Regions from separate parts of the Paenibacillus sp. YSY-4.3 genome, predicted to be linked through region 2. Evidence: predicted binding sites of a transcription regulator. Region 2 holds the regulator's gene; the other holds the start of a gene.
The links. Region 2 encodes CtsR, which represses protease genes until heat stress. Its sites were predicted from a motif close to ATGGTCAATAAAGGTCAAACA; they were not measured.
Positions count from the first base shown of each region.

Region 1: a site for CtsR is predicted at 7,331-7,351, ahead of clpP (ATP-dependent Clp endopeptidase proteolytic subunit ClpP). Genes of this name have one in related genera too.

Region 1 is NZ_BAABMC010000002.1:833,650-849,122, reverse strand. It holds gene ACYUJT_RS10495 (ABC transporter permease) at 1-309, shown strand, start outside; gene ACYUJT_RS10490 (ABC transporter permease) at 309-1,115, shown strand; gene ACYUJT_RS10485 (ABC transporter substrate-binding protein) at 1,229-2,278, shown strand; gene ACYUJT_RS10480 (DUF3298 and DUF4163 domain-containing protein) at 2,441-3,229, shown strand; gene ACYUJT_RS10475 (substrate-binding domain-containing protein) at 3,529-3,777, shown strand; gene ACYUJT_RS10470 (DsbA family oxidoreductase) at 3,905-4,639, opposite strand; gene ade (adenine deaminase) at 4,664-6,463, opposite strand; gene clpP (ATP-dependent Clp endopeptidase proteolytic subunit ClpP) at 6,554-7,150, opposite strand; tRNA gene ACYUJT_RS10455 (tRNA-Arg) at 7,487-7,561, opposite strand; gene ACYUJT_RS10450 (ABC transporter substrate-binding protein) at 7,752-9,071, opposite strand; gene ACYUJT_RS10445 (hypothetical protein) at 9,127-9,522, opposite strand; gene ACYUJT_RS10440 (ABC transporter substrate-binding protein) at 9,697-10,980, opposite strand; gene ACYUJT_RS10435 (sugar-binding transcriptional regulator) at 11,230-12,291, shown strand; gene gap (type I glyceraldehyde-3-phosphate dehydrogenase) at 12,375-13,385, shown strand; gene ACYUJT_RS10425 (phosphoglycerate kinase) at 13,588-14,769, shown strand; gene tpiA (triose-phosphate isomerase) at 14,801-15,473, shown strand, end outside.
Region 2 is NZ_BAABMC010000013.1:736-16,208, forward strand. It holds gene ACYUJT_RS23800 (C40 family peptidase) at 1-778, opposite strand, end outside; gene ACYUJT_RS23805 (CtsR family transcriptional regulator) at 1,558-2,016, shown strand; gene ACYUJT_RS23810 (UvrB/UvrC motif-containing protein) at 2,047-2,565, shown strand; gene ACYUJT_RS23815 (protein arginine kinase) at 2,578-3,636, shown strand; gene clpC (ATP-dependent protease ATP-binding subunit ClpC) at 3,665-6,112, shown strand; gene radA (DNA repair protein RadA) at 6,344-7,711, shown strand; gene disA (DNA integrity scanning diadenylate cyclase DisA) at 7,726-8,802, shown strand; gene pssA (CDP-diacylglycerol--serine O-phosphatidyltransferase) at 8,892-9,620, shown strand; gene ACYUJT_RS23840 (nucleoside triphosphate pyrophosphohydrolase family protein) at 10,546-10,941, opposite strand; gene ACYUJT_RS23845 (ABC transporter substrate-binding protein) at 11,238-12,614, opposite strand; gene ACYUJT_RS23850 (carbohydrate ABC transporter permease) at 12,695-13,537, opposite strand; gene ACYUJT_RS23855 (carbohydrate ABC transporter permease) at 13,540-14,427, opposite strand; gene ACYUJT_RS23860 (response regulator) at 14,554-15,473, opposite strand, start outside.

The DNA of each region.
Region 1 (15,473 bases), on a different contig from region 2:
AGCGATCTTGGTGCATCGCCATGGAAGTCGTTCTGGCATATTACGGTGCCGCAGACCAAATCCGGCATCATGACGGGCTCAGTGCTGGTCTATGTCTCCACAACGGGAATGTTCGTCGTAACGGATATTCTAGGCGGCGCGAAATCGGCGATGATCAGCAATGTCATCCAAGCGCAATTCTCGGGAGCGAGGGATTGGCCGTTCGGTTCGGCGCTGTCGATCATTTTTGTGATCACGTCGTTGATTATGATCGGCTTGTTTAACAAAGCGATGACTTCCAGGCACCTCAAAGTGAAGGAGGGCCGCTGATGAAGACGAAGACACACCCATTGCTCGGCTTCCATTCATTATTGATGATGGTGTTTATTTATGTGCCGATCGCTTTTATTATTGCGTATTCCTTTAATAGCTCGCGTCTAGCTGCGGATTGGAGCGGCTTCACGCTGGACTGGTATTTCTCTTTATTTAAAAATCGCCGGGTTATCGAGGCGCTGAGCAACAGCTTGATCGTAGCTGCAGTATCTACCGTGGTATCCACGATCCTGGGAACGATGGCCGCGTTGTCGATGAGGAAGCTGAAGAGCAAGATGCGGGCTGGGATGGGCGGTCTGCTCTACCTGCCGATCATCATACCGGATATTATTATGGGGTTATCCTTGCTTGTCCTGTTCACCCAGTTCCATATTCCGATGGGCAAGCTGACGATTATTCTCGCTCATATTACGTTTAGCATGTCTTATGTTTACGTTGTGGTTAGTACACGGCTGGCAGACATGGGCAAGCAGCTAGAGGAGGCGGCGAACGATTTGGGGGCGGGCCCATGGCAGACGTTCCGTTATGTCACGTTTCCGCAAATCATGCCAGGCATCGTGGCAGGGGCGCTCATTGCCTTTACGTTGTCCTTGGATGACTTTATGGTAAGCTTCTTCGTAAGCGGGCCTAGCTCAACGACGCTGCCAATTTATATTTATGGGCAAGTAAAAAGGGGTATTTCCCCGGAAATTAACGCGCTGTGTACGATTCTGATCATCGTCAGCGTAACGTTGATTTTACTCGCGCAGTATGCGTTGAATCGGGGCAAAGGGCAAAAGAAAAAATCCCTCCTCCCATTCTAAGAGGGGAAGTGAGCTGGAACAACAGTGATCGTAGGAACATTTTACGTACTTGCCCTACATCCTTTTCAATTGTCCAACTTATAATAGGTTATTAAAGAGAGGAGATCAAAGAATTGAAAAAAATGAGATGGGCCGGCGTGCTGCTGGCAAGCATGCTGGTGATTTCCCTGTTGTCCGGATGCGGATCATCTGGCAAGGAAACGTTGAACATATACAGCTGGGCGGATAACTTCGACGCTGACGTCCTCGCTGATTTCGAGAAAGAGTATAACGTAAAAATCGTGTATGACGTATTTGCCAACAACGAGGATCTGCTTGCAAAAATTAAAACGGGCGGCAGCGGCTATGACTTGATTCAACCTTCCGACTATATGGTAGATACCATGATCAAGGAAGATTTGCTTGCACCGCTGAACATGGAGAATATTCCGAACTTTGAGAACGTCGATCCTGCGTTCAAGGACCCTGTATTCGACCCGGGTAACAAGTATTCCATCGTCTATATGACTGGTGTGACGGGAATTGCGTACAACAAGAAGTACATCAAGGACGAGATCGATAGCTGGGAAGATCTGTGGAACCCGGCGTACAAAGGAAAAGTACTGCTGCTCGACGATAACCGGGAAGTCATCGGGATGGCTCTGAAAAAAGCCGGCAAATCGAACAGTTCGATGGACGATGCGGAAATCGGTGCTGCGGTAGACGACTTGAAACAGCTGCTGCCGAGCGTGCTTGCTTTTGATACCGATAATATCAAGAATAAAATGATTCAGGAAGAAGGCTGGATCGGCACGGTTTGGTCTGGCGATGCTTCCGTGATCGCGAGCGACAATCCGGATGTGGCATACGTCGTGCCTAAAGAAGGCGGTACGATTTGGGCTGATAACTATGCGATTCCGAAGGACGCGAAAAACAAGGAGCTTGCGGAGAAGTTCATCAACTACATGCTGAAGCCTGAGGTTAGTGCGAAGAACTACGAGTCGATCGGCTACAGCGATCCGAATATCAAAGCGAAAGAATTCCATAGCGATGAATATAATGCCGATACGATGATCAACCTTTCTGCGGATGAGCTGTCCCGTACGGAATGGCTTGGCGACGTTGAGGATAAGCTGCAGCTCTATGACCGCTATTGGACAGAGCTCAAGAGCGGCCGGGAATAACGGCAACCGATCGAAAAAAGTACGGATCATAACAGCGAGGCGCATTTTGCGCTTCGCTGTTTTTTTACGGCCTCATACGCTGCATTTGGGAAGCAAGCATGATTTTGTTGGAAGAGGGACATAATTCGGTTATCCAAGGAAAGGTGTGAGGCAAAAATGATCATGTGGAAAAACATCCGGGTCGGGCTTGGCCTGCTTGCGGCCGTGCTGTTATCGCCGGGAATGCTGCTTGAGGGGAATATCAGCATAGCTGCGGCTTCCGAAATAGGAGTTCACGCCGAGCAGGCACAATTCGCTGCGCCGGCCCGAGAAAGCGCAGCTCCTGACCAAGGGGTCAAAGTCGAGACGCGAACGATAACGAAATCCCTTCCGGGGGCCTCGATCAAAGCGGAGTATCCTCAAATAAGCGGCTTAAAGAGCAAATCTGTCCAGCGGAAGCTCAACTCGTTCTTCAAGGCCCGCGCAGAGGATTTCGTGAAGAAATCCGTCAAAGAAGCGAAGCAAAGCCTCCCTTCCCCGAGCGGGAATAAGTATGAATTTCTGGGGAACTACACAGTCACGTATAACAAGAATTGCATTCTGAGCCTGTATGAACAAACGTATGCTTACACAGGTGGAGCGCATGGAAACAGCTACCGGGAGGGACTGACCTTTCGGCTAAAGGACGGCAAGCTGCTTACGCTTGATGAGCTGCTGCGGGCGAATCCGAATTATCGCCAAATTGTGGATCCGGTGATTGCCCAGCAATTGCAGCAAACGCCAGGTTATTTCGGCAATTTCAAGACGATTGGCCCGAATCCGTCGTATTATGTCAAGGACGAGGGAGTCGTCATCTTTTTCCCGCTTTATGAGTACTTGCCTTATGTGAACGGATTTCCGGAGTTCTATTTTCCTTTCTCGCAGCTGCTGCCGCCGGGTACGAATCCGTTTGATTTTACGAAACACAAATAATTTAACAAGAGGCTGTCCTAGGTCGATGATCTGCGGAAAGTCTCTTTTTTTATGTAAAAAAGCCATCAATGGCACAATTGTTTTGTTACTGTTATTTCGTTATGCTAATATAAGCTGTGAAATTAGAAGGCGTCATGCTGATTTGCTGGGGGAGGGTTATCTGTGCGAAGGAAGGTCACGATGCAGCAAATTGCTGACATGGCCGGGGTGTCTAAATTTGCTGTACCGAATACGGCATTGCACACAATCAGCTTCCCCAGCTTATGGTGTCCGACAATTTGAACGAGTATGAAGGTGTTATGTCTATTCCGCAAGACGAGCTTCCGCAAATTTTCGTGTGTGCCAATGACTGCGTAGCATTGAGTGTATATGATGCCTTGAATGAACGTGGCGTGAAAATTCCCGCCGAATGCGGCGTGACGGGGTTTGATAATACGGAATATGTAGAGAAATTAGTCCCGAAATTAACATCGGTCCATGTCCCCAAAGAAGCGATGGGCGCCAGGGCCGGATGGCCGTCTGTCCCTGCGGGTGCCTGCCGATTATAGGTATCAGGATATTGCCTTTGTACTCACGAGGCGCTGAATTATACGCAATGACGAAAAAGCTCCCCTCATAAGGGCGGGTATTTAACCTGCCTGCCATGAGGGGAGCTATTATTTTCAGGACGAGCTGTCAAACGGAGCAGGAGCCGTCAGAGCAGGAAGGGTCGGAATCCGGGCCTGCGTCCGAATTTCCGCCTGTCTGGCCGGAGATCACTTGCAATGGCTGCTGCTGTTCTTCCTGCCACACCTGCTCAAGTGCTTCCAGGAACGTTCCGCTCGGCTGTGCGCCGGATACGGCGTATTTATCGTTGAACACGAAGAATGGAACACCAGTAATTCCAAGACGCGCGCCCTGTTGGAGCTCGCCGATGACCGTGGAATTGAAGGAGCCTTCCTCAAGGGCGTGAAGAGCTTCTTGTTCGTCCAGGCCAACTTCGGCCGCTAATCGGGCGAGCGTAGGCTGGTCTCCGAGATCGAGCCCTTCCGTGAAGTAAGCTTTGAATAGCCGTTCGGCCAACTCGTTTCCTTTGCCATGCTGCTTGGCGAACTGCGTCATTTGGTGGGCATCATGGGTGTTCGTCGGAATAACTTTATCCATATGGTATTCCAGCCCGACTTCAGCGGCCTGCATGGTAACTTGCTCGTTCATTTGTTTGGCTCGGTCGTACGGCATGCCGTATTTTTCGGCCAGTATGGTATTGATGTCCTTGCCGGTCTTCTTCTCGGCATCGGGCGCCAGCTCGAAGCTGCGGAAGCCGATTTGGACTTGATCGCCGTGCGGGAATTGCTTCAGGGCGGCTTCGAATTTGCGTTTGCCGATATAGCAGAACGGGCAAGCGAAGTCTGACCATATGTCTACTTTCATAGTTGCCTCCTTAGATTTGTTCTCTTATTCTTCGATGATCTCTACGGGAATTAGCTTAAACTCAGTGACGTCGACCAGGCCGCGGTTCGAAATGCGGATCTCCGGAATGACCGGCAGGGCGATTAGCGAGAAGGTCATAAACGGCGCGTTCAACGGACAGCCCAACTGCTGCCAGGCTTCGGCGAGCTGCTTCACTTCCCTTGTCACGGTCTCCAGAGGCTGATCGGACATCAGGCCGGCGATGACCATCGGAACCGCGGCGAGAATTTGGCCGTTCTCCACCACGATCATGCCGCCGCCGAGCCGGGCAAGCTCATTGGCCGCGAGAGCCATGTCCTCCGCGTTCGTTCCCATAACGAGCAGATTGTGGCTGTCATGGGCGACTGTAGAAGCGACCGCCCCGCTTTTCAATTGGAAGCCTTGGGCAAATGCCAAAGAGATTTGTCCTGTGCCATGATGGCGCTCGATGCACGCCAGCTGCACGATATCCTGCTCAGGGTCAGGTTGGATGATGCCGCCGGAGACGGACAGCATCGCTACTGCTTTGGCTGTACGGGCGCTGTTCTCGATCGCTTGGATAACATGCACCTTGGTGCTTGTTCCCTGGCTCCGGCTGTTCAACAGGAAGTCGGCTGGAGTAAGCGGCCGGGCCAAATGAACTGACTGCCGAATCTTCTCCGGATAGACGTAGCTTGGGAACTGAGCTGTCAGCTTACCGTGATCGTATACCAGCTCTCCGTTCGTAATGACAGTGGACGGCTCCATTTGCCGCAAATCATCAATGAGCAGCAGGTCAGCGCATTTGCCTGGAGCGATTCCGCCGATATCGCCGTCGAGTTTGAAATAACGGGCTGTGTTGATCGTTCCCATCTGAATGGCAGTAACCGGGTCAACGCCTTCCTCGATGGCGCGGCGGATAACGTGGTTAAGATGCCCCTTCTCAACAAGCGTTTCCGGGTAGACGTCGTCGGTAACAAGCATGATGTTGTCGGTCCGCACGCGATCCTCGGTGACGACTTTGATGACCTCTTTGACGTCATGCCAGGCGGAGCCCTCACGGATCATCAGATGCATACCGAGCCTTAGCTTGGCCAAGCCTTGTTCTCTCGTAACCGTCTCGTGACAAGAGGTTACGCCCGCGGCAATGTAGGCCTGCAATTGCTGCTCATCATCGCTTGGGAAGTGGCCGGTTACCGCTTTGCCGGCTTCCATGGTGGCTTTGATTTCCCCGGTCATTTTCGGTTCGCCATGCACGACGCCAGGGAAGTTCATCACTTCGCCCAGTCCGGCCACGCCGTCCCAGGTCATGCCTTCCGCGATGTCGGCGACATGGAGCTCGGCTCCGGCATCCTCCAAGTCCGTCGTGGACGGAACGCAGGAAGGGAAGGTGGTGTACACTTTGAGCGGCAAGCCGCGGCCCTCTTCATGCATGAGGCGGACACCTTCAGTGCCGAATACGTTGGCAATTTCATGCGGGTCCATGAATATGGCGGTCGTTCCTTTGGCTAGCGCTGCTTTGGAGAATTCGGTCACGGACAACATCGTGCTTTCGACGTGCATATGTCCATCCAGCAGACCGGGCGAAATATACCGCCCAGCGGCGTCGATCACTTGCGTGCTTGTTCCTATCGTATGTAATGCGCCGCCAACGTAAGCAATGCGGCCATGCTTGATGGCTACATCCGTATTCTCGATCAGTTCGCCGGTATATACGTTAACCAGTGTACCGTTAGTCACGACCAGATCGGCAGGTTCTGCTCCCATGGCCACCTGGCCCAGACTGTGGCTGAAATCATATTGCTTGCTCGTTCGGTTATTGCTCATCCTCTTGTCTCCTTTATATTCTAGCACCCTAATTGCAAGAAAGACTGTCCTCCAAGCTATGCTTGGAAGACAGCCTTATATCAATAACGATTACACTCCTTCAGGAGTCACTCTTTCGATAACTTTGTCCACGATGCCGTATTCCATCGCTTCGGCAGCGCTCATAAAGTAATCGCGATCCGTATCCTTCTCAATCCGCTCCAGTGGTTGCCCAGTACGCTCCGCAAGAATGTGATTCAGTTTATCGCGCATTTTGAGGATGCGGCGAGCCCGGATTTCGATGTCCGTCGCTTGTCCTTCCGCACCGCCAAGCGGCTGGTGGATCATGATCTCACTGTTCGGCAGCGCATAGCGCTTGCCTTTGGCGCCCGCATTCAGCAGGAATGCGCCCATGGAAGCAGCCATCCCAACGCAAATCGTTGATACGTCCGATTTAATGAATTGCATCGTATCAAAAATCGCCATCCCTGCGGTAATCGAGCCGCCAGGGCTATTAATGTACAAATGAATATCTTTGCCTGGATCTTCTGCGTCCAGGAACAGCATTTGTGCGATGATGGAGTTGGCAACGACGTCATTCACTCCGCTACCAAGGAAGATAATACGGTCTTTCAGCAGTCTGGAATAAATGTCGTATGCGCGTTCTCCGCGGTTGCTTTGTTCAACGACCATTGGAATATAACTCACCGATAAAACCTCCTTAGATTGGTTCGAGCTACTACTAGCGTCCCTTGCGACAAAGGCCGGGCCAATTGCGAAGCGAGCAGTATAGCCTCCATTGTAATATAGATTCAGGTATCGATTCAATCAATCTCATAATTGACGAAATCGAGAATTATTAACCTCATCATAAACAATTTCAAGCATAAAGTCAAAGATGGTCAAACTAATAAAAAAAAGAAAAGCACCGCTTGGGTGCATTCGTTCTTCCGCTGTGATTCCACGAGTACGCGGATAAAGAGAATAAGAGAAATAAAAAAAGCCTTATGCAAGGCTTTGTGTGTGTAGAGATTGAAGATAAGATGGCGCGCCCGCGAGGAATCGAACCTCGATCTCAGGCTCCGGAGGCCTACGTCATATCCATTGGACCACGGGCGCAAATTTAGCGTAACAAAAATGATTATATGGCATCGGGGTGCAAATTTCAAGTGGCAAATTTTATTCTGCGCCAACACGTGTGTGGACGGCATGTCCGTCTCCATGCCAAAGAGCAATACTGCGGGCCGAAAGCTGCCGAGCGGTGTGAACTGGCCTGAACGTGTTGGCGGCATGTTATTTACTTTGCTCTTTACTGCTTCAGCTTAATCTCAGCGACTGCTGCATCGACCGCTTCTTGACCACGCAGCTCCGCTTCCGCGAGCGCTTCCTCTAGCGTCAGCTCATTTTGTAGGAGCCGATCCAGCACGGATTGCGCGGCAGATTGAAAAGCATCCAGCACATCGGCGTCAACCTGGGTATACGGGTCGATGTAATCGGGGTTGGCCTGAAGCAAATAAAGGGGAGAGAGATCATGCGCGCCTACCGGCTGGACATATTCGGTAACGGAAGGTAGGCCGTAATTGGGCTGTTTTTGGGCCAGCAGGCGGCTGTTAAAGGAATCTCCCGCAATGAATTTAACGAGTTCCAGTGCTTCTTCCGGATGCTCAGAGATTGTAGAAACACCAAAAAGGTCAAAAATCTCATAAAAGTTGGAGGTATCCGGACTCAACGGGTCAATGGGCGCGCTAACTACTCCCCAATCGAGCATTGTACCATCTTCAAAATGAGAGAAGGGTTCGAAATTATAAGCGAGAGCATTGGAGCTCACGGTCATTGCCGCATCTTCCGTCAAAAATGCGGGATGCTTCATTGAATCCAGATCCTCGCCTTGATCGTAAACGACTCCTGCACGGAAAGCCTGAACAGCGGTTGTCCAAATCGAATTCCAACGCTCAGTGTTCATCGTTACCTTCAGGGTGTGGGGATCCAAATAAGACAAGTTCTCGGTTTCCCCGGCTTTAAGGATATAATTCATCGTCACGTTCTTATAATAATTCATTTGAATGCCGTATAAGCGGTTGCCCTCCTTATCTTCAGTAGGAAATCGCTGTGCCAGAGCAAATACATCGCTCCAGCTCATTCCGTCGTACGGATAAGCGATGTTATATTCGTCAAACAGTTTCTTGTTGAAATATAATGCTTCGCTATGAAAAGCGGGAGCTAGCGCATAGTAGCGGCCGTCCTCGGAAGCTGAGCTAAGTAATGCGGTAACGATCGGCGAGAGTTCTCCTTCATTCGTCGATGGATCTAATAACGGCGGGAGAATCTGCCTAAGCTTACCTTGTTCTATTGCTGCTTTGTATTGATCCATTCCGTTTATATAGATTACATCAGCCTCTGTATCGAAGCTGCCAGCGTCCATACTGGGTTCATCCTGGATGACCTGGATTTCAATATGGGGATGCGATTTCTGAAAAGCAAAACCGAACATCTTATAGAACTGCTGTGCAGACGGATAACTGACTTTGATCGTAATCGGCTTAACCTGCTGCGGCCTCTGGCAGCCTGCAAGTGACGACATAACGACACTAAGAAGCAGGATCATGAGCAGTCCGCGTCTTCCGGGCATATGTATGTCCCTCCTTATAAGTGAAGAATAGGGCGGGATAGACCCGCCCTATCTATTACCAGCTATCTGATGCATAATCCTGGGCGTATTTGCCCCCGGAGAAATAAGTTCTTGATGCCGTATTTAACTTGTAGGATCCATTGCTGGAGTATACGCCGTCTTTTGTTAACCAGGCAGCTTCGGTATTTCTGCTGGTCGTAGTAGCGGTGCCGGTTTCTTTCTGGGTTGATGATTGATAGAAGGTTCCTTGTACATTTAGACTGGTCATTTTGGTATTCGAAGTAAGTGCATAAGACTTACCCCTAACGGTGTTGGGGGAGGATTGGCTTGAACCAATAAAAGCAACCGTTGTTACATTGGGATCTGGCGTATCAATGTCCGCAGCAAACGTTGGGATAGCGATAGCCAAAAAAAGTGAAGTGGCTGTAGCAGCTAATGTTGCCTTTTTCATCTTAACACGCTCCTTGCTTCATTTTATTATTGCAAGTCAACACGAGTGCTTTAAAAAGATAAGAACCAAACCCTCCTCTCTCGGCATAATGCTGAAGTGCGAGTCTGGATGCTTATATGTAAACGGAACAGAAGGTGTCCCGATTACACTCACCTAATTGCAGAGTTGGTATAGTTATTGAATTTCTTTCTTAGCTACTTCAGCTAATGCCTGTTCTACTGTTGCATTTCCGGTGATGACTTGTTCTATCGCTTCATTGAGAAGCTCATATATTGTGCTTGGGACCGGGCTTGTACGATAAGCAGGTCTAAGCTTGTAGAAGGCTTCTATATTTTCCGTGCTCTGCCCCATGAAAGTATAGGCTGTAAGTGAAGAAAAGCCGTAAACGGAACGATACGACCACTTGGCCGTTTGATCCGACATAAAGAAACGGATTAATTCCCAGGCTGCATCGCTTTCGGTCGAACTGGCAGGAATAGCCCACATGCCGTCTAACACATAGTGGTGGCTTGAATCCGGCTCTGATGGATGGGTTGGCATGGTCACCAGCTTCCATTCCAAATCCGAGCCTTGCTGCTCCAGTTGAATCAATTCTTCGTAAGTGATAATACCCATGGCATATTCGCCTGTTAAAAATAAATTGTCATTTGAATCATGAATGGCAATATTGCCTGTTCTTAGCGGCTCAAGAGTAAGCTCCAGTAAATTTGCCCATGAGGAGCTGTCTAAAGTGATTTGGTTCGTATCCTCGCTGTAGGCTTGGAGATTCTCGGTTTGCCCTACGTTAATTAAAAAGTGGGCGGTCGACGGGTAAGAAAGCGCCAATCCTTTGGGAAATTGATGGGCTAAATCAATGATTTCTTCCCAGGTCATCTGATCCTTAGGATATGGAACGCCATATTGATCAAATAAACGAGAGTTGTATACAAGAGCTCGGCTATAGAAGGTTGGAGCCAGTCCGTACAGCTCGCCATCTCCATATTGCCTCATGAGCTCTACGGCACTCGGAACGAAAGTATCCAGAGAGAAGGAGTTTTTTTGTATGTATGGGTCAAGCTCCTGGAGCAATTCGTTCTTTGCCAAAGATTGCAGATAAACCGGCGGTAGGTAGATCAGGTCCACAGCGTTCTCGGCAGCCCATTCTTGCACGGATTTCTTCTCGGTTATAAAGTCTCTTGTGGATATTACATTGTAATTTAATTTCGGGTATTCAATCGACAGCAAGGACGAATATCGATTCTCGAACTGCTGTTCTGAGAAGTAGCCGATGTTTAGGGTGAGCTCGTTGTCGTTCAGTTTGGAAGGGGAGGGCTGACCCGTACATCCGGTTATAAAAACAATGCAAATGATAAGAATATAGGTTGGCAAAACACGCAAGCGACACACCACATTTCCCAAAATTGTAATTAGATACCAATTCAAGTATACCTCCATCTCTACTATTTTGTAAATCAACAAACTAGATTGCTAGCATATTGTTGCCGGCTTGCCGTAAAAAAAGACATGACAACGCCATTTTTCATGTCTTGGCGAATTTCATCGAAGATTGTTGAATAAGTCTCCCGAAGATAGAGAAATATAGGGACATCACACTTGCAACAGGGACCAAAATTGGTTAAAATATCAGTGGGACTTAAAACGTTAACCCGGGACATTTTAAGGCCAAGGGAGATGGAGAGGAAGACGAAGCTTGCAGGAGTGGAAAGCATGCGAAATATTTTAGAAATGCAAAAGCAGCTTCTTCCAGATCTCATGGAAATTCTCAAAAAAAGGCATACCATACTTCACCAGATCATGTTATCGGATGTGATTGGTCGCAGAACCTTGGCGCTATCGCTAAACATGACGGAACGTGTACTGCGTGCCGAAACAGATCTCCTGAAGGCTCAAGGCCTGATTGAAATCGAGAATATAGGCATGAGGATTAGCGATTCGGGCAGGAAACTGCTAGAAGATATGGAGCCGATCGTAAAGGAAATATTCGGCCTCGCTAATTTGGAGGAGAAGATTCGCAAAGCCTTTGGATTGCGCAAAGTTGTGGTTATCCCTGGAGACTGGGAGAACTCTCCGCTGACGAAGCGGGAGCTCGGTCTGGCAGGTGCCAAGGCGCTGCTAGGGGCCATGCGCGGCGGAGACGTCGTAGCGGTCACGGGCGGTACAACGATGGCCGAGGTAGCGGAGCAGCTGAATCCGCCGGCGAATACAGCGTTCAAGCAGAACTGGTTCGTTCCGGCGCGTGGAGGGCTTGGCGAGAGCCTGGAAATCCAGGCGAATACGATTGCTTCCGGCATGGCTAAGCGGGTTGGAGCAGGATACCGATTGCTGCATGTGCCTGATTTGCTCGGCAAGGAAGCGTATCAGTCACTGGTACACGACCCGAACATCCGGGATATCGTGAGCACGATTCGCCAGGCGCGGATTGTTGTGCACGGCATAGGGGATGCTACGGAGATGGCCCGTCGCCGCAAACTCGACGCTGCAATGATCGAGGACTTGCAGAAGGATGGCGCGGTCGCAGAATCATTTGGATATTATTTCGACGAAGAAGGCGTAGTTGTTCACAAAATGCTGACCTTGGGACTCCGTCTGGAAGACATCAGGAAGACGGACACGGTGATCGGAATCGCGGGCGGCAAAAGTAAGGCCAAAGCTATACACGCGGTGCTGCAGTTCGGACATGAAGACATTCTCGTCACGGACGAAGCCGCGGCAATGGACATCGTGAGCGAACTGGAGCAAAAAGAAAAACAGCAGAACAGCGTATTTTGATCGTTTAACCTTATTTACTCATGACTGCCTTATCAGGTTGGTCTTGAATAATAAAAAAACAAACACACTGGGAGGATCTATCAATGAGTGTAAAAGTAGGTATTAACGGTTTTGGACGTATTGGACGTCTTGCTTTCCGTCGTATTCAAAACGTAGAAGGCATCGAAGTAGTAGCGATTAATGACTTGACCGACGCTAAAATGTTGGCTCATCTGTTGAAATATGATACAACTCAAGGCAGATTCGACGGCGATGTAGAAGTTCATGACGGCTTCTTCAAAGTTAACGGCAAAGAAGTTAAAGTTCTTGCAAACCGCAACCCTGAAGAACTTCCTTGGGGCGAGCTTGGCGTTGACATCGTTCTGGAGTGCACAGGCTTCTTCACAACGAAAGAAAAAGCTGAGCTTCACTTGAAAGGCGGCGCGAAGAAAGTTGTTATCTCCGCACCAGCTACAGGCGACATGAAAACGATCGTTTACAACGTTAACCATGAAATCCTTGATGGTTCCGAGACGGTTATTTCCGGCGCTTCCTGTACGACGAACTGCTTGGCTCCAATGGCTAAAGTTCTGAACGACAAATTCGGTATCGTTGAAGGTTTGATGACGACGATCCACGCTTACACAGGCGACCAAAACACACTTGATGCTCCTCATGCGAAAGGCGACTTCCGTCGTGCTCGCGCAGCAGCTGAGAACATCATTCCTAACACGACTGGCGCTGCTAAAGCAATCGGTCTGGTTATCCCTGAACTGCAAGGCAAACTTGACGGCGCAGCACAACGTGTGCCTGTAGCTACTGGTTCCCTGACTGAGCTTGTAACTGTTCTTGATAAGAGCGTAACGGCTGCTGAGATCAACGATGCAATGAAAGCTGCTGCTGATCCAGAAACTTACGGTTACACAGAAGACGAAATCGTATCTTCCGACATCAAAGGAATCACTTTCGGTTCCCTGTTCGATGCCACGCAAACTAAAGTTCTTACCGTTGGCGACAAGCAGCTGGTTAAAACTGTAGCTTGGTATGACAATGAAATGTCCTACACAGCACAACTCGTTCGTACGTTGGAGTACTTCGCTAAAAAAGCTAAGTAATCCCGCTATATAACACTTATATACCCAAAGAGGAGCGACCTGGCTGCAGGACTCCTCTTTGGTTCATGAAGTTATAGAATCGACATTCACACACACAAATTATAGAGATACAAGCACCGCTTAGGAGAGAAATCATTCAAGAGAACCCGTGGCGCATAGTGGCCTAGAAGCCATAGCCGCATACCTTAGGAGGAACGTGGAGATGAACAAGAAAAGTGTACGTGATGTGGAAGTAACCGGCAAACGCGTGTTTGTCCGCGTCGATTTTAACGTCCCAGTTCAGGATGGTAAAATTTCTGATGATACTCGTATTCGTGAGACGCTGCCTACGATTAACTATTTGGTTGAGAAAGGCGCGAAAGTTATTCTTGCCAGCCATATGGGACGTCCGAAAGGCCAAGTGGTCGAATCGCTGCGCTTGAATCTGGCTGCAGAACGCCTTTCCGAATTACTCGGCAAAAAAGTAGCGAAAGCTGACGAAGCTGTCGGCGAAGCGGTTAAAGCACAAGTAGCTGCCTTGAACAACGGCGATGTACTTGTACTAGAGAACGTACGCTTCTACCCAGGCGAAGAGAAGAATGATCCTGAGCTTGCGAAGCAATTCGCTGAGCTGGCTGATCTATTCGTCAATGACGCGTTTGGTGCAGCTCACCGTGCCCATGCTTCCACAGAAGGCATCGCTCATCATCTGCCAGCCGTATCCGGTCTGCTGATGGAGAAAGAGCTTGACGTTCTTGGCAAAGCATTGTCCAATCCGGATCGTCCTTTCACGGCGATCATCGGCGGTTCCAAGGTTAAAGACAAAATCGATGTTATCGATAACCTGCTTAACATTGCCGACAACGTATTGATCGGCGGCGGCCTGACTTATACCTTCTTCAAAGCGCAAGGCTATGAGATCGGTAAATCTCTGCTGGATGAGAGCAAGCTGGACGCTTCCCTCGAATTTATCGAGAAAGCGAAGAAGCTGGGCAAAAACTTCGTGCTTCCTGTAGACATCGTTGTTGCAGATGACTTCAGCGCGGATGCCAACCATAAAGTCGTCGATATCGACAGCATTCCGGCAGATTGGGAAGGCGTGGACATCGGACCGAAGACGCGCGCGAAATATGCGGAGATCATCAAGAACTCCAAGCTCGTCGTATGGAACGGACCGATGGGCGTATTTGAAATTGATATTTTTGCGAACGGTACTCGCGAAGTAGCAGAAGCTTGCGCTTCAACAGAAGGCTACACGATTATCGGCGGTGGCGACTCGGCTGCGGCAACGGAGAAATTCAATTTGGCGGATAAAATGGATCACATCTCCACGGGCGGCGGCGCTTCCCTGGAATTCATGGAAGGCAAGGCGCTTCCGGGCGTTGTGGCTCTGAACGACAAGTAAAACTATCAGTGAAAGATAAGGAGTGAACCGCATGAGAACACCGATCATTGCAGGGAACTGGAAAATGTTCAAAACCGTTCCTGAAGCAAAAGCTTTCTTCGAAGCGGTGAAAGGCAAGGCGGAGGTAGAAGGCGTAGAGAGCGTAATTTGCGCTCCTTTCACGAATCTGCCAGCTTTGGTCGAAGCGGCTAAAGGAACGAAAATCAAAATTGGTGCTCAAAACCTGCATTTCGAAGATGAGGGTGCATTTACCGGTGAAATCAGCGGCGGAATGCTGAAAGACCTCGGCGTCGATTATGTCATTATCGGGCATTCGGAGCGCCGGGCTTACTTCGGAGAGACGGATGAAATCGTGAATAAGAAAGTTCATGCTGCATTCAAGCATGGCTTGACTCCGATTCCTTGCGTCGGCGAGAAGCTGGAAGAGCGCGAAGCTGGACAAACGAAAGAAGTCGTTAAGGTGCAAACTGAAGCGGCGCTAAACGGATTGTCCGCAGAACAGGCTGCGCAAGTGGTTATCGCTTACGAGCCAATCTGGGCAATCGGAACGGGCAAATCCTCGACGGCTCAGGATGCGAATGAAGTGATTTCCTACATCCGCAGCTTAGTTAAAGATTTGTACAATGAAGAGGTTGCCGGCAAAGTTCGTATTCAATACGGCGGCAGCGTAAAACCTGAGAATGTGAAAGAATATATGAGCGAAA
Region 2 (15,473 bases):
CCCCAAAGATGTATTCCAGCTGGACGCCGTCCCGAGGATCCGTATCAGCGTTAATCATCAAATCATTCCCTAAATAGATAGCAACGTGAGTAATTGTTTCTGAACCATGCTCTTTAAAAAATACGAGATCGCCTTTTCTTAATTGATCTTTTGGTACATAGGTGCCATATTGGTATTGCCAATTGGACGTACGTGGCAATTTGATGCCAGCCCTGCCATACACGTATTGGGTGAATGACGAACAATCCAAAGAAACCCACGGTTTTTCACCACCCCAAACATAAGGAACATCAAACTGATCCTTTGCCACGGCGATGATGTAGTCCGCTTTTTCCTCCCAATTCGCGTTCGGTGATATTGAGGGTGGGGCAGTGGGGACATTAATCACTAGACCGGGAAGTATTTGATGAGGATCTTTTACCTTAGGATTGGCCTCAAGCAAATAGGAAAGAGGGATCCCATTGTGTTGAGCAATGTTCCAGAAGGTATCACCAGCTTGTACCTTATAAGTGGTTCTGGACACTTCGCTCGCAGGGATTAAACCGGATGCCGGTTTATGACCGTAAGGCAGGCTGATCAGCAGACCTCTCCAAATATTTTCCGGGTCAACTAAGGAATTGATCTTTTGTAGCTCGGACACATCTACATCAAATTCTTTGGCGATAGACCAAAACGTCTCGTTACCCTTGGCAGTATATTGATCATATGGAACCGCAAAACATGTTTGCGGGAGGATCGCAGTTACAAGTAGAACTGTGGCGATAATTAGCTTTTTCAAGTGAACCCCTCCGTTTATTTTTTTATAGAATATCCTGATATGCGGTTTACTTATCCAGAGAGAACATGTTTTTCTTGGACCCGCACTGATTTAATAATGGATTTACGAAATTCGTCTGGGACAGAATCGTAAACCTCTAGTGTCGATAGTAACAGGGTCGCAGGGGCTTGGGGAAAAGTAAGGCATCGTTAAGCAAATGGAAGAAGCATTGCTGTTTTGAATCAGTAGTGTTTTTTAATATTGCTCAGGGTTTTGACTATGATGTGGTACCTTAGGGACAGGAGATCCGCTATTTCCAGTTTTATTTCCAAAATGGCATCGTAAAGGACACAAGGTACGCTATTTACTGAAAAAGGTCTTCGAAGCCATCGATTTTGAGCGAATAAGGTCCGCTGTGTCCGTTAGGTCCCAAAAAAGCGTCAATTTTGATGAATAGCGGAACCAGGGTCCGTAAGAGTGCAGCTCTACAACTAATTGAAAAAAGCTGAACGACCTGACGGAAAGCCTTGACTCAAAGCCTAGACTCAAAGCCCTGACTTGAGCAGAAAGTCCGTAATCGCACCCTCCAGAATGCTTTCTTGAATAACTTCCCCGCCTCAGGTTACACTGAAATGTATAAGACACTCTTGGCAAAGTATGAAATTGTGATATAATAAAGTTAAAGTCAAAGAAAGTCAAAGTCAACAAACGGTAGCCATAAAACGAATTATACGGAGAACTTTGCCGAACGAGGCGGCATTTCGTGTCGGCTTAACGTTTGAGCATGGGAGGGATGTGGATTGCGTAATATCTCCGATATTATCGAACAATATCTCAAGGGTATTTTGCATCAAAGTCCTGAAGGAACCGTTGAAATTCAACGCAATGATCTGGCTGACCGGTTTTCCTGCGTTCCATCGCAAATCAATTATGTAATCAGTACGAGGTTTACTCTTGAAAAAGGGTACCTGGTGGAAAGCAAACGGGGCGGCGGCGGTTACATCAGGATTCGGCGAATCGAGCTGCCTGGTCCGACCAGTCTGCACACCCATTTGCATCACACGATTGGCGATGAAATGGGTCAATTAGCTGCAGAAGGGCTAATATATCAATTGGAGGAAGCCCGTTTTTTGAACAGCCGTGAGGCGGCCCTCATGCGAGCGGCCATCTCTAGGGAAGTATTAATGCTAAAATTGCCTGACCGCGATCGGCTTCGGGCAAGAATCATGAAAGCCATGTTGATTTCACTTTTAGGTTAACGAGTCTATCCGTAAGGGAGGGGACATTCCATGCATTGTCAGGAATGCGGCAAACGACCTGCAACATTGCATTTTACCAAAATTGTGAACGGCGAGAAGACGGAGTTTCATATATGTGAAGCCTGTGCCAGAGAAAAAGGCGAGCTTATTCCAGGGACTTCAGGCGGATTTTCAATCCACAACCTGCTGTCCGGACTGCTGGATTTCACCCCTGGCAGCCATGCCCATGGGAGCAAGGCTCCCGAGAACCTGCGTTGCGAGGAGTGCGGGCTGACGTATTCCCAATTCAGTAAGATTGGGCGTTTTGGATGCAGCTCCTGTTATAAATATTTCAATGACCGTCTTGATCCGCTCTTCAAGAGAGTACACGGCAATACGGTTCATGTGGGCAAAGTCCCCAAAAGGGTTGGCGGCCACATTCAAGTCAAGCGCAAGCTTGAGGATCTCCGCAAAGAGCTGCAGTATCGGATTCACCAGGAAGAATTCGAAGAAGCTGCGGCCCTAAGGGATCAAATACGCGAGCTTGAGAAGAACATTTCCGAGGAGTAGGAGGAGTGGGCGATGGCAAATCTTCGGTTTACAGAACAACCGCTTAGCGAATGGATGAGAAGCGGAGGCAAGGAGTCCGAAATCGTCATTAGCAGCCGTGTCCGAATTGCACGAAATTTGCTGAACAGGCCATTCCCTATGCTGGCAACCAACCAGCAATCCGAGGAAGTGCTGAATCAGCTGGAGAGCGTGCTGCAAGATCAAAGGATGCAGCAGTTCGGGCCGTTGTCATCGGTTCTTTTAGCCGATTTGGATGAGCTGGACAAACGGGTGCTTGTAGAAAAGCATCTCATCAGCCCGAATTTGGCTAATGAATCCAGACACGGCGCCGTCTTCATCAGCGATGACGAAAGTCTCAGCATCATGGTGAATGAAGAGGATCATTTGCGCATCCAATGCCTTTATCCAGGTCTGCAGATTGAAGAGGCATGGGAGAAAGCGACCGCAGTGGACGATATTTTTGAAGCTGAAGTCGATTATGCCTTTGACGATAACCGCGGCTTCCTTACCAGCTGCCCTACAAATGTAGGGACAGGACTTAGGGCTTCCGTCATGATGCATTTACCGGCGCTGGTTCTAACTCAGCAAATTAATCGGATTCTGTCGGCTGTCTCCCAGGTCGGATTGACGGTTCGCGGCATTTATGGGGAAGGCAGCGAAGCGACAGGGAACTTGTTTCAAATCTCAAATCAGATTACACTGGGACAAAGCGAATCTGAAATTATTGAAAATTTACACAGCGTCGTGATGCAGATCATCGAGCATGAGAAGTCGGCGAGAGAGAGACTGCTCTCGGAATCCCGCCTGCGGATGACCGACCGCGTCATGCGTTCCTATGGCATATTGTCATATGCAGCAATTATCGATTCCAAGGAGGCGGCTCAGCGGCTGTCCGACGTCAGACTCGGCTTGGATCTGGGATTAATCGATACGCTGCCTGTACAGGTGCTAAATGAATTGAATGTCATGACCCAGCCTGGTTTTTTGCAGAAAAAATATCAGGTCAGCATGTCTCCAGGCGAACGCGATATGTATCGCGCTAAGCTGATTCGAGAGAAATTGGGTAAATAAGAAACAACATTCATGGAGGTGTAGGAGTATGATGTTTGGAAGATTTACGGAGCGTGCCCAGAAGGTTTTGGCACTTGCCCAAGAAGAAGCCGTACGGCTTGGACATAACAATATTGGAACAGAGCATATTTTGCTTGGCTTGATTCGTGAAGGGGAAGGGATCGCAGCTAAGGCATTAATCGGACTTGGACTGGGCCTTGAGAAAATCCAGGATGAAGTCGAGACGCTGATCGGCCGCGGCCAGGAGCAGCCGGCAAATATCGCTTATACGCCGAGAGCCAAGAAGGTCATTGAATTATCCATGGATGAGGCTCGTAAGCTCGGCCATACCTATGTGGGAACGGAGCATATTCTGCTTGGCCTGATTCGTGAAGGCGAAGGCGTTGCCGCGCGGGTATTGAACAACCTCGGCATCAGCTTGAACAAAGCACGCCAGCAAGTGCTGCAGTTGCTGGGCAGCAGCGAGGCTGTATCCAGCCATCATGGTACTCCGGCTAATGTTAATACGCCAACGCTGGATAGCTTGGCTCGAGATTTGACGGAATCCGCCAAAGAGAGCAATCTTGATCCGGTTATCGGCCGAAGCAAGGAAATCGAGCGGGTCATTCAGGTACTTAGCCGCCGGACGAAGAACAACCCGGTGCTGATCGGTGAGCCAGGCGTAGGTAAAACGGCTATTGCCGAAGGATTGGCCCAGAAGATCATCAATAATGAAATTCCGGAAACGCTTCGTGACAAAAGAGTCATGACCCTCGATATGGGTTCTGTCGTAGCCGGTACGAAATATCGCGGAGAATTTGAGGATCGTTTAAAGAAAATTATGGACGAAATCCGTCAAGCCGGGAATATCATCCTGTTTATTGACGAATTGCATACCCTAATCGGCGCAGGCGGAGCGGAAGGCGCTATTGACGCCTCCAACATCCTGAAACCGGCGCTGGCCCGCGGAGAGCTGCAATGCATCGGGGCGACGACGTTGGATGAATATCGCAAGTACATCGAGAAGGATGCCGCGCTTGAGCGCCGTTTCCAACCGATTACGGTCGATCAGCCTTCCGTTGACGAAGCCATTCAAATTTTGCATGGACTTCGCGATCGCTATGAGGCTCATCACCGCGTTAAAATTACAGACGAGGCGATCGAACAGGCGGTTAAGCTATCCGACCGTTATATCCAGGACCGCTTCCTGCCGGATAAAGCTATCGACTTGATTGATGAGGCCGGCTCGAAGGTAAGGCTGAACTCTTACACGGTACCGCCTAATCTGAAACAGCTAGAGAACCGTCTTGAGGATATTCGCAAAGAGAAGGACGCGGCGGTACAGAGCCAGGAATTCGAGAAGGCAGCGGCGCTGCGCGATACGGAGCAGAAAATTCGCGAAGAGCTCGACATCACGAAGAATCAATGGAAAGAGAAGCAGGGCCGTACCGATTCCGAGGTAACACCTGAGGATATTGCGCAGGTTGTAGCAAGCTGGACCGGAATTCCGGTGAATAAGCTGAAGGAAGAAGAGACGCAAAGGCTGCTCAATATGGAGCAAATTCTGCATGAGCGCGTGATCGGGCAGGACGAAGCCGTTAAGGCGGTCAGCCGGGCGATTCGCCGGGCGCGTGCCGGACTGAAGGATCCGAAGCGTCCGATGGGCTCCTTTATCTTCCTAGGCCCAACGGGGGTCGGTAAGACAGAACTGGCTCGAGCCTTGGCCGAGGCCATGTTCGGCGACGAAAATGCCGTGATCCGGATCGACATGTCCGAGTATATGGAGAAGCACTCCACAGCCCGTCTCGTAGGTGCCCCTCCGGGATATGTCGGTTATGAAGAAGGCGGCCAATTGACGGAGAAAGTACGCCGCAAGCCTTATTCAGTCGTACTCTTGGATGAAATCGAGAAGGCTCACCCTGAAGTGTTCAATATTCTACTGCAAGTGCTGGAGGATGGCCGTTTGACGGACTCCAAAGGGCGCGTAGTTGATTTCCGCAATACATTGATCATTCTTACCTCGAACGTCGGGGCAGAGGCGATCAGACGAAATACGCGGCTTGGCTTTACGGCTGTAGACGATTCCGGGGCCGACTATGACAATATGAAGGGAAAAGTGATGGAAGAGCTGAAGAAGAGCTTCCGTCCGGAGTTCCTCAACCGGATCGACGAAATTATCGTGTTCCATTCGCTAGAGCAGAAGCATATCGGCGAAATCGTTACACTGATGGCGGAAGAGCTTCGCAAGCGGCTGCATGAATACGAGGTCGACTTCATTCTGACTGACCAAGCGAAGGAGTTCCTGGCTAAAGAGGGCTTCGATCCGGCTTATGGAGCACGTCCGCTCCGCAGAGCCATTCAGAAGCACATCGAGGACCGCTTGTCCGAAGAGCTCCTGACCGGCAACGTCAAGAAGGGCGATTCGCTGACGATTGATGTGGAGAATGGCAGCTTGACTGTGAACAAGACAGGTGCTTTTGCCAAAGAGGCCAAGTAAAATCTATAAATGAGCAATGCGGTCTGAATCATGTTTGCGAAGCGAACAATGCAAGACAGCCTGGGAAACTTCGGTTCCCGGGCTGTCTTTTCTTCGTATTTCCTATATTTCCGCAAAGAGCCCGAAAAGCCTTTACGTTAAATCAGAAACAATGGTAAACTTTGAGTGTTACCCTCAGTGGTTCGGGCTGCAAGGTTTGTTAAATTTTGCAGATATTCTAAGGAGAGAAAAATGGTTAAAGTAAAAACAAAGTTTTTTTGCACAGAGTGCGGATATGAATCGCCGAAATGGTACGGGAAATGCCCGGGCTGCGGTTCATGGAACTCCATGGTCGAAGAAACGGAGAAAGTCGTAAAGACGCAGGGCATGTCCTCTGGTCTATTTCATACGAAAGAAAAGCCGCTTCCCATCATAAACATAGAAAGCGGCAAAGAACCGCGCATCGTCACCGGAATCGGGGAGCTGAACCGGGTGCTTGGCGGCGGAGTCGTCCCCGGCTCGCTCGTCCTCGTCGGCGGTGATCCGGGAATCGGCAAATCGACGCTGCTTCTGCAGACGTCGCACGAAATGGCTCAAGCTGGATTGAAAGTATTGTATATATCCGGAGAAGAATCGATCCGGCAGACGAAGCTGAGAGCCGAGCGGCTTGGAGCCTTGTCGCAAGAGCTGTACGTTCTCTGTGAGAGCGACATGGAGTCGATTGAAGCTGCAATCGATGAGCTGAAGCCAAACTTCCTCGTCATTGACTCGATACAAACCGTATATCTGCCGGAAGTAACGAGCGCACCGGGAAGCGTATCTCAAGTTCGCGAATGCACGGCACGATTTATGCGCATTGCTAAAGGGCAGGGAATTGCCACGGTGCTGGTCGGGCACGTGACGAAGGAAGGGGCCATCGCCGGGCCGAGACTGCTGGAGCATATGGTGGATTGCGTGCTGTATTTCGAAGGAGAGCGGCATCATTCCTACCGATTGCTCCGGGCGGTGAAGAACCGCTTCGGTTCTACGAACGAAATCGGCATATTCGAAATGAACGAATCCGGCTTGACCGAAGTGACTAACCCTTCGGAGTTGTTCCTATCCGAGCGGCCGCTTGGCGTCGCAGGCTCTACCGTCGTGGCGAGCATGGAAGGAACCCGTCCGATGCTCGTGGAGCTGCAGGCCCTGATCGCTTCGACACATTTTCCTTCCCCGCGGAGGATGGCGACCGGTGTCGACCATCATCGGATGGGGCTGATCATCGCTGTACTGGAGAAGCGGATGGGCATGTTCCTGCAAAATCAGGATGCTTATGTGAACCTGGCTGGCGGAGTGAAGCTGGATGAGCCAGCCGTAGATCTTGCGATTGCCGTCAGCATTGCCTCCAGCTTTCGCGATATTCCGACCAAACCGGATGATGTCATCTTTGGGGAAGTAGGGCTTACCGGTGAAGTACGGGCCGTCTCAAGGGCCGAGCAAAGGGTCAAGGAGGCAGCGAAGCTTGGCTTCAAACGCGTTATTCTGCCCGAGAAGAGTATGAAAGGCTGGCAGAGTCCCGCAGGAATACAATTGATTGGCGTAAATACTGTTGCAGATGCGTTAGCTGTTGCTTTAGATTAGGGGGCATTAAGTTCATGAAGGAAAACACCCATGCGGAGAAAATGAATGATTTACTCAGGCTCGTTGCGCCCGGCACCGCTTTTCGCGACGGGCTTGAGAATGTACTCCGGGCCAAGACCGGAGGGTTGATCGTAGTGGGATACAGTCCAGAAGTAATGGAAGTTGTTGAAGGGGGCTTCTCCATTAACTGCGACTTCTCGCCGAACTACTTATACGAGCTGGCAAAAATGGACGGGGCCATCATCATGAGCGAGGACCTTAAGAGAATATTGTACGCGAATACGCAGCTCATTCCCGACTCCTCGATATCCTCGTCGGAGACGGGGATTCGCCATCGGACGGCGGAGCGGGTGGCGAAGCAGACGGGCAAGCTCGTCGTATCCATCTCCCAGCGGCGTAATATCATAACGTTATATCAAGGCGGGCTTCGTTATTCCCTGAAGGAGATTGGGGTTATCCTGACAAAAGCGAACCAGGCGATTCAGACCCTGGAGAAATACAGGGCTGTTCTGAACCAGGCGCTTACCAATTTGACGGCATCCGAGTTCGAAGAGCTGGTAACGGTGCCCGAGGTCATTAATGTGATCCAGCGGGTTGAAATGGTTATTCGGATTAAAATGGAGATCAAGCGGTTCATCAACGAGCTGGGCTCCGAGGGCCGATTGATCAGTATGCAAATGGAAGAACTGGTAAGCAATATGGAGGAAGAAGCGTGGCTGTTATACAAAGACTATGCTAAAGAAGACAGCGATGAAGCCATTCGGGAAATTATCCTCGGGTTGAAGCGGTCCAGCGATGATGAGCTGCTTGAAATGAGCCATATCACCAGACTGCTTGGTTATCCGGCCTCGGCGGCGACGTCAGAGGATTTAGTGTCTCCGCGGGGTTATCGCGTGCTGAACAAAATCCCGCGCCTGCCGAATGTTATCATCCACAACCTTGTCGAGCGTTTCAAGCAACTTCCAGGGGTGTTGATGGCGACGATCGACGAGCTAGACGAAGTGGACGGCATTGGCGAGGTTCGGGCCAGAACGATTAAAGAAGGCCTTAAACGACTGCAGGAACAAGCTTTTATCGATAGGCAAATTTAGAACCGCGGCCAAAATTTATTTTGGGAATTAAAGTAACTTGATTCATAATCCGATAATAAGATTATTGGAAATCTATACGAGGTGAAGAGATGATTACAAAATCACTTCCAAGTGTATTTACCCTAGGGAATTTATTCCTTGGGATGCTGGCCATTATTTTTGCATTCGACGGCAAATACAGCATGTCCGCGATCATGGTCATTGTTGCGATGCTGCTTGACGGCCTGGATGGGCGGGTTGCACGAGCGCTCAACGCCCAAAGCGACTTCGGTAAAGAGTTGGACTCATTATCGGATATTATTTCATTTGGCGTCGCCCCTGCCCTATTAATGTACACCCTTGCTTTTAGCGGGATTCATCCTGGAATCGCTTGGGCTGTCACAGCGATCTTCCCGATGTGCGGCGCGTTGAGATTGGCTCGGTTTAATGTGCAAAAAGGAATACCAGGGTATTTCATCGGCTTGCCGATCCCAGCAGCGGGCGGTGTTATTGCCACATTATCCTTGTTCCATAAGAACATGACGGCTCCCTACTTTATTTGCGGCATACTGCTCGTATCTTACTTGATGGTCAGTTCCGTAAGGTATCCGAACTTCAAGAAGATCGGCCTTCCCAAGAAAGGAATTGCTTTGGCGCCGCTCGTTATCCTGTTTGCGGTCATGGTCGCGGTACTTTTCCCGGAGGAATTATCCAAGCTTATCTTCATCCCGCTTGTCGTATATGCGGCCTATGGTCTTAAGCAGAGCTTCGACAAATTGCTTCACCGCGGCAAGCAAGTAGACGACGATGAAGCAGAGGAAGCTTATCACAACCGTTAATTTAAAAAGTAAAAGCATGAATGCCTGTAGTACGGCGTTCATGCTTTTTTTAATACACTTCTATAATGCAAGAAAAAACTACCGCTAGCTCGTACTAACATTCTGGAGATTGCGTTACGTCGATCGACGTTCTTCTTATATGATGGCGAGGGAGACAAACATCGGGGAGGGCAGTCCGCGCGCAGAGAGCGAAGACGGGGGAGCGAGGCATTACAATCTACGGCTAAGATTATACTCATCGAGTCCGGAGTTTTGACTTCGATTCTTGTCGCCGAAACTTAATCATACAGGTTCTGCGGTAATAAGGTCTGGTACTCGTCGATGCGGAGGAACCACCATGCACTTCGCAGGAGTCCTCCTACAGACGAACCTTACCATGCATTCGCAGAAGCCATCCTAGAGACGAACCCGCCATACACTTCGCAGGAGGCATCCGGCCGTTAGCCCGTTTTTAACCCGTTAGCCCGAGTCTAACGAATCTAAGCCACGTTATTCGTACATATTTGCTCTTAATGATAAATCTAACGATTCACAGCCACTCTATTTACGGTTTATCTTCTGTTTGGAGCTATAAACACTGAAATAACGTTACCAGGCTTCGTTACATTATGACAGGAGGGTGTATTTAAACAAATAGTGATCGTGAGATTCGTTATAAAGCTTCGGCCTCATGTCCCGGTCTCACATGCCGGCATTAGGGAGCTTGGAGGTTCGGCAGCGCAGTTTGCCACTTGCGATTAGCAGCAATCGTTTGCTGGCGAGATGTCGAAGATTCCTTCAATGTTCCATAGAGCGCATCTCCGCAAGGGGAGAGCGTGAAGGAACTCCACGTACCTCCGACGTTATATCCCCTTTGAGGAGTCCATGGGGCACAGCCCTTGGGCCCTCCCTAGACAGGGAGGGTCTGGGTGGTGCGAAGCTGCATTTATGATAAATTAAACAATCCTAGAGTGGAGCACTTCTGCGACTCCCGTTTGACGACTTCATCCATATCGATCTCAAGCAAGTTGCAGAGCGCTGACATATAGAAAAGGTTACGCCCTAACTCATTGGTAACTGCATCCCGGCAGTTCTCGCAAAGTTCTCCTTGAACATGCTTGCGGATCGTTTCCTTGGCATGCTGTAAATCCATGCCGGGTTCGAATTGCTGTTTTGTAGCGTGAAGCTCGATGCAACCGCATTCAGTCACCGATTTCGTGACGGAGCGGACGACGGACGCATTGGTTTGTCCCAACTTGGACAGGACATCTAGCAGACTGCGGTGACGGAGTAACAAATCGGAAACTTGTTCTTGAAAAGATTGAAGGCTTTGAGCGCTCATTTTTCCATCCACCTCAAATATTATGAATTGAGTTCATTATATGCCACAATTTCCCCTCATATCAAGCCGGAATTGCCGTGATGATGGGGATTGTCCCCTATTTTCATCCGAAAAAAAGCTCGAATTTTGTAGGTTGTCTTAGGTTATCGATATGAAGCAACCAGGGGCTCTCATCAGAAATACAAAACAGCCTGGCATAAGAGGGGCCGTATAATTGACCCTTATGCCAGGCATTGTGTCGAGCATCGAAAAATTTGAGAATTTAGAAAATGTCCCGTTACCTATGAATTAGTGAATTATTTGAAGCTATTCTGGTATTCCACTAAAGCTGCTTCCATGGCTTGTGCCCATTCATCCAGGAAGTCCTGCGCGCTCACTTTTCCCAAGAGTACGGATTGGAAGCCGGGCTCCAGTACGTTTAGCTGGATGGAGGAGTAATCCGGCAAATAAATGGGCGGGATCAGCACCTTGGTCGTCGGATCGGCGATCGCTTCGGACAGCGCAAGAATATGCTGGCTGTTCTTTACCCAATCACTGTTCAGGGAGTCGGCGTGAGTCGGCATTTGGCCGATGTTTTGATTCCAATAGTTTTGGCTCTCTTCACTCGCCAGGAAGGTCAGGAATTTCCAAGCAGCATCTTTGTTTTTGGAAGATTTAAAAATTGCTATGCCTACATTGTCACCACCGGTAACGACCCGATAGCCTTGCTGTGATTTTGGCAATGGAGAAGCTTTAAATTCTGAGGCATTCGCCCCGAATGCCTTGGTGTGTTCGCCGAAGGAGCCTAAATTATGCTGAAGCATGGCGGCGATTCCCGTATCGAAAACAGCGACCATTTCCTTATAACCGTTGGTTACATCACTGGTTGGCGTGTTTTTTCCATATAGCTGCACATATTTGTTCAGAAATTCTACGTGTGCTGGATCGTTGACCGTGGCTTTGCCGTCCTGATCAAAGTAATCGGTAATCCCGGAATAAGCATATAAAATTTCTGTCAGCTGCTTGGAGCTGCCCGAACCGCCGCGAATTGTAAAGCCATAACGGTCCTTTGAGGCATCCGTCAGTTGATCTGCCGCAGCAAAAAACTCATCAAAGGTTTGCGGCACGCTTACGCCTGCATCTTCGAACCAGTCGGCACGATACCACAGCGTACTGTAGTTGCTAGTATTCGGAATTTGATACAGCTTCCCATCCGGTGCGGAGCTGCGGCTGCCGTCGATTGCGGAGGCAGCGATTTTGTCCTTCTCGCTCCAACTGCCGAAGTAATCCTCCAGGTCCAGCAGAACCCCTTTGGCTACGAAGTCGGAAATCCAGAACTGGTTGATGCCGCCGATATCCGGCATATCATCAGAGGCAATGGCGACATCGTACTTTTGCTTGGCACTTGAAGCGGGCAAGCCTACGTATTCGACCTTAATATTCGGATTGGCCGTCTCAAAGCGTTTGATCAACTCTTCGTAATGCGGGGTGCGCTGCGGGCCGGAGTTCTCGTCCCAAAATGTAATCGTCACTGGTTTGTCGGGGCTGCTGCTGCCACTGCTACCACTGCCGCTATTGCCGCTGTTACTTCCGCTTTGGCTCTCAGCTTTATTTGAACCGCAGCCGGTTAGAGCTAAAGAAAGGATTAAAACGATGGCCAGTACTACGCCTGCATATTTTCTCATGTGCATCATGCGAGATTACCCCCTATAATCGCTCGAATAACTTCTTATTGGTCTAGCTCAAAGCTAATAAACCTGAAACATCAAATTCCTTAACCTTTTACCGCTCCGGCGCCGAGTCCTTGCACCAGGTATTTCTGTACGTAGGAAAACAGGATGACGACGGGCACGAGGGCAATGACACTGCCTGCGGCGAGAGCGCCGTAGTTAATATCGAACTCCCCTTGCATATAGCTCAGACCGACGGGCAGGGTGAATAATGATTTCTTGGTGATGAACATTAGCGCGAATAAGAACTCATTCCATGCTCCGATAAATGTAAAGACGGAGGTAGCCACAAGACCAGGTATCAAAATAGGGAGGATAACATGGAATATTGCCTGTAAGCGATTGCAACCATCGACTTCGGCAGCCTCCTCCAGCGCTTCCGGAATGCCGCGAATGAATCCGCTCATCAGTATGGCATTGAAGGGCAGCTGAAACGCAGAATACGTGATGATTAATCCAAGATGCGTTCCTGTCAGCTGCATCGCCTTGAACTGCATAAACAGCGGGATCAGCAGCATGGCGCCAGGTACGAATTGCGTACAGAGGAGCAGGAGCATGAAGGCGTTTTTCCCTTTAAAGCTGAAGCGGGAAATGGCGTACCCGGCCAGAATGGAAAGGACAAGCACGATCAATACGGTAGATAAAGCGATGAACATACTGTTCTTAAAAAACAACGAGAAGCCGACATTGTTCCACGACATAATAAAATTATCGAAGGTGGCCGGGGTCGGCAAGTATTTAATCGGCATTTTCGTGACGTCCGATTCATGCTTCAGCGACGTATTCAGCGTCCAATAGAATGGGACCATAATAAACAGGAGCAGAAGGGTAAGAGGGAGATAGCGATAGATGAAGAGACTGTAGTATTTTTCAAACTTGTGATTCATCCCTACTCCTCCTTCCCAAAGCCGCTGAATTTAAGGTACAACGCCGCAAATATTGTCAAGAGTATAACGCCGATCACAGTAAGCGCAGAGCCGTAACCGTAATTATTCGATTTAATCGCCTGATTGGCGATATACATCGGCAGGGTCATGGTCATGTTAGCGGGTCCGCCGCCGGTCATTGTAAAGATTAGGTCGACGTTGTTGAATTCCCATACCGCTCTAAGCAGGGTGGTGAGGATGATGGTATCTTTTAAATAGGGAAGCGTAATGCTGAAGAATGAACGCCACCTACCGCCGCCGTCCACTTTACAGGACTCGTACAGCTCGCCTGGAATGTTCTGCATCGCGGCCAGCAGTGTAATGGCGAAGAAAGGGATGCCCCGCCACAGCTCGGCCGTTACGATGGAACCGAATGCGGTACTCGGATTTGCAGTCCAGGCCATGTTCTGCGATAGGAAGCCGATCCGTTTGAGCAGATCGTTGATTACGCCAAAATGCTCATTAAACATAATGGACCACATCGTTGCCGTGATGACCCCCGAGATAGCCCAAGGGAGAAAGGCCGCCGCCCGGGCCAGCCCGCGGAACCGGAACGTCTGATTAAGCAATAGCGCAAGGATCAGGCCCAGGAGCAATTGCAGGACGACCTCGGACAGTACCCATTTTAAAGAGATGACTAAGGTAGAGTAGAAAATTTTATCGTTCGTAAATATTTGCGTGAAATTATCGAACCCGGTAAAGCCGTTAGCATAAGGTTTTGTAGGATTGTAATTCTGCAGGCTGAGTACAAACACGTTGGCAATCGGGTAAAAAAGAAATCCGACCAACAGGATGACCGACGGTGCGATGAACAAATATGGCCACCATTTCTTGTTGTTGATGACATTCATGAAGGCGATCACCATCTCCTTTAGAACAAATTTGCGGTCCGAAGCGCTATCGGATTGGCACAAATTTATTATAAAATTCGAAGATGGGCTCAGGAATGCAATATCTTATGACGAGTGTTTCATATTTTAGGAATCACCTTTAAAGGCTGAAGGCGAGCAGCCGGCATACTTCTTAAAGCAGGTGCTGAAATATTGCGCATTGCTGTAGCCGACCAGCTCGGCGACTTCATAGGATTTCAAATCTTTCATGCGCAGCAGTTCCATGGCCACTTTCATGCGCGTTTCCAACAGATAGTCGCTAAAATTGATGTTCTGCTCTTTTTTGAAAATATAGCTCAAATAAGTTGGGCTGATATGGACCTCGTCGGCCACGTCCTGCAAAGAAAGACGCTCCCGCATATAGTTTTGTTCGATGAAGTCCATCGCCTGCTTGACGATCTCTTTCTGCTGGTTTTCTCTGCTGGCATTAATGGCATTCGCCAAGAGAGCGACCATCTGCCGGATTTCCGCGAAAACCTCTCTAACCGTCTGCTTCTGGTGAATCAGCTCAGTTAGCCGGTTGAAATCATCTTCGTGAACGAGCTCGCGCAAATCGGCATCGGCGTAAATGAGGACGGCCGTTTCCAGCGCTTTTAGCTTTACTTGCTGCAGCGTAATGGAGCGCGCGCTTAGCAGCTTAGCTTCGATCTGCTCCAGAACCTGCTCGGCGTCTTTCTCCAGCCCTAGCTTGACCTTGAGCGTAAGAGCCTTCTCCAGGTCAAGAATATCAACGGATTGGGGGGAGAGGGGCAGTCCTGTATCCTGAATGGAGATCACCTGGTTTTTGCCGATGATGTGGCGAATTTCCAGTGCTGATTTAGCGTCCGAATAGGATTTGGTTACGCTAGCAAGCTGCCCGTACAGAAAGCCCATGCCGGCTGTTACCGTCGTTTTCAGGTACAGCTCAACACTGGCCCGGATTTCTTCGGTGAGCTCGAAGGCACGGGACTGCAGATGCTCATCCGGCCCTTTCCAAGCAAACAGCACGATGATTTCATCGTCGATTG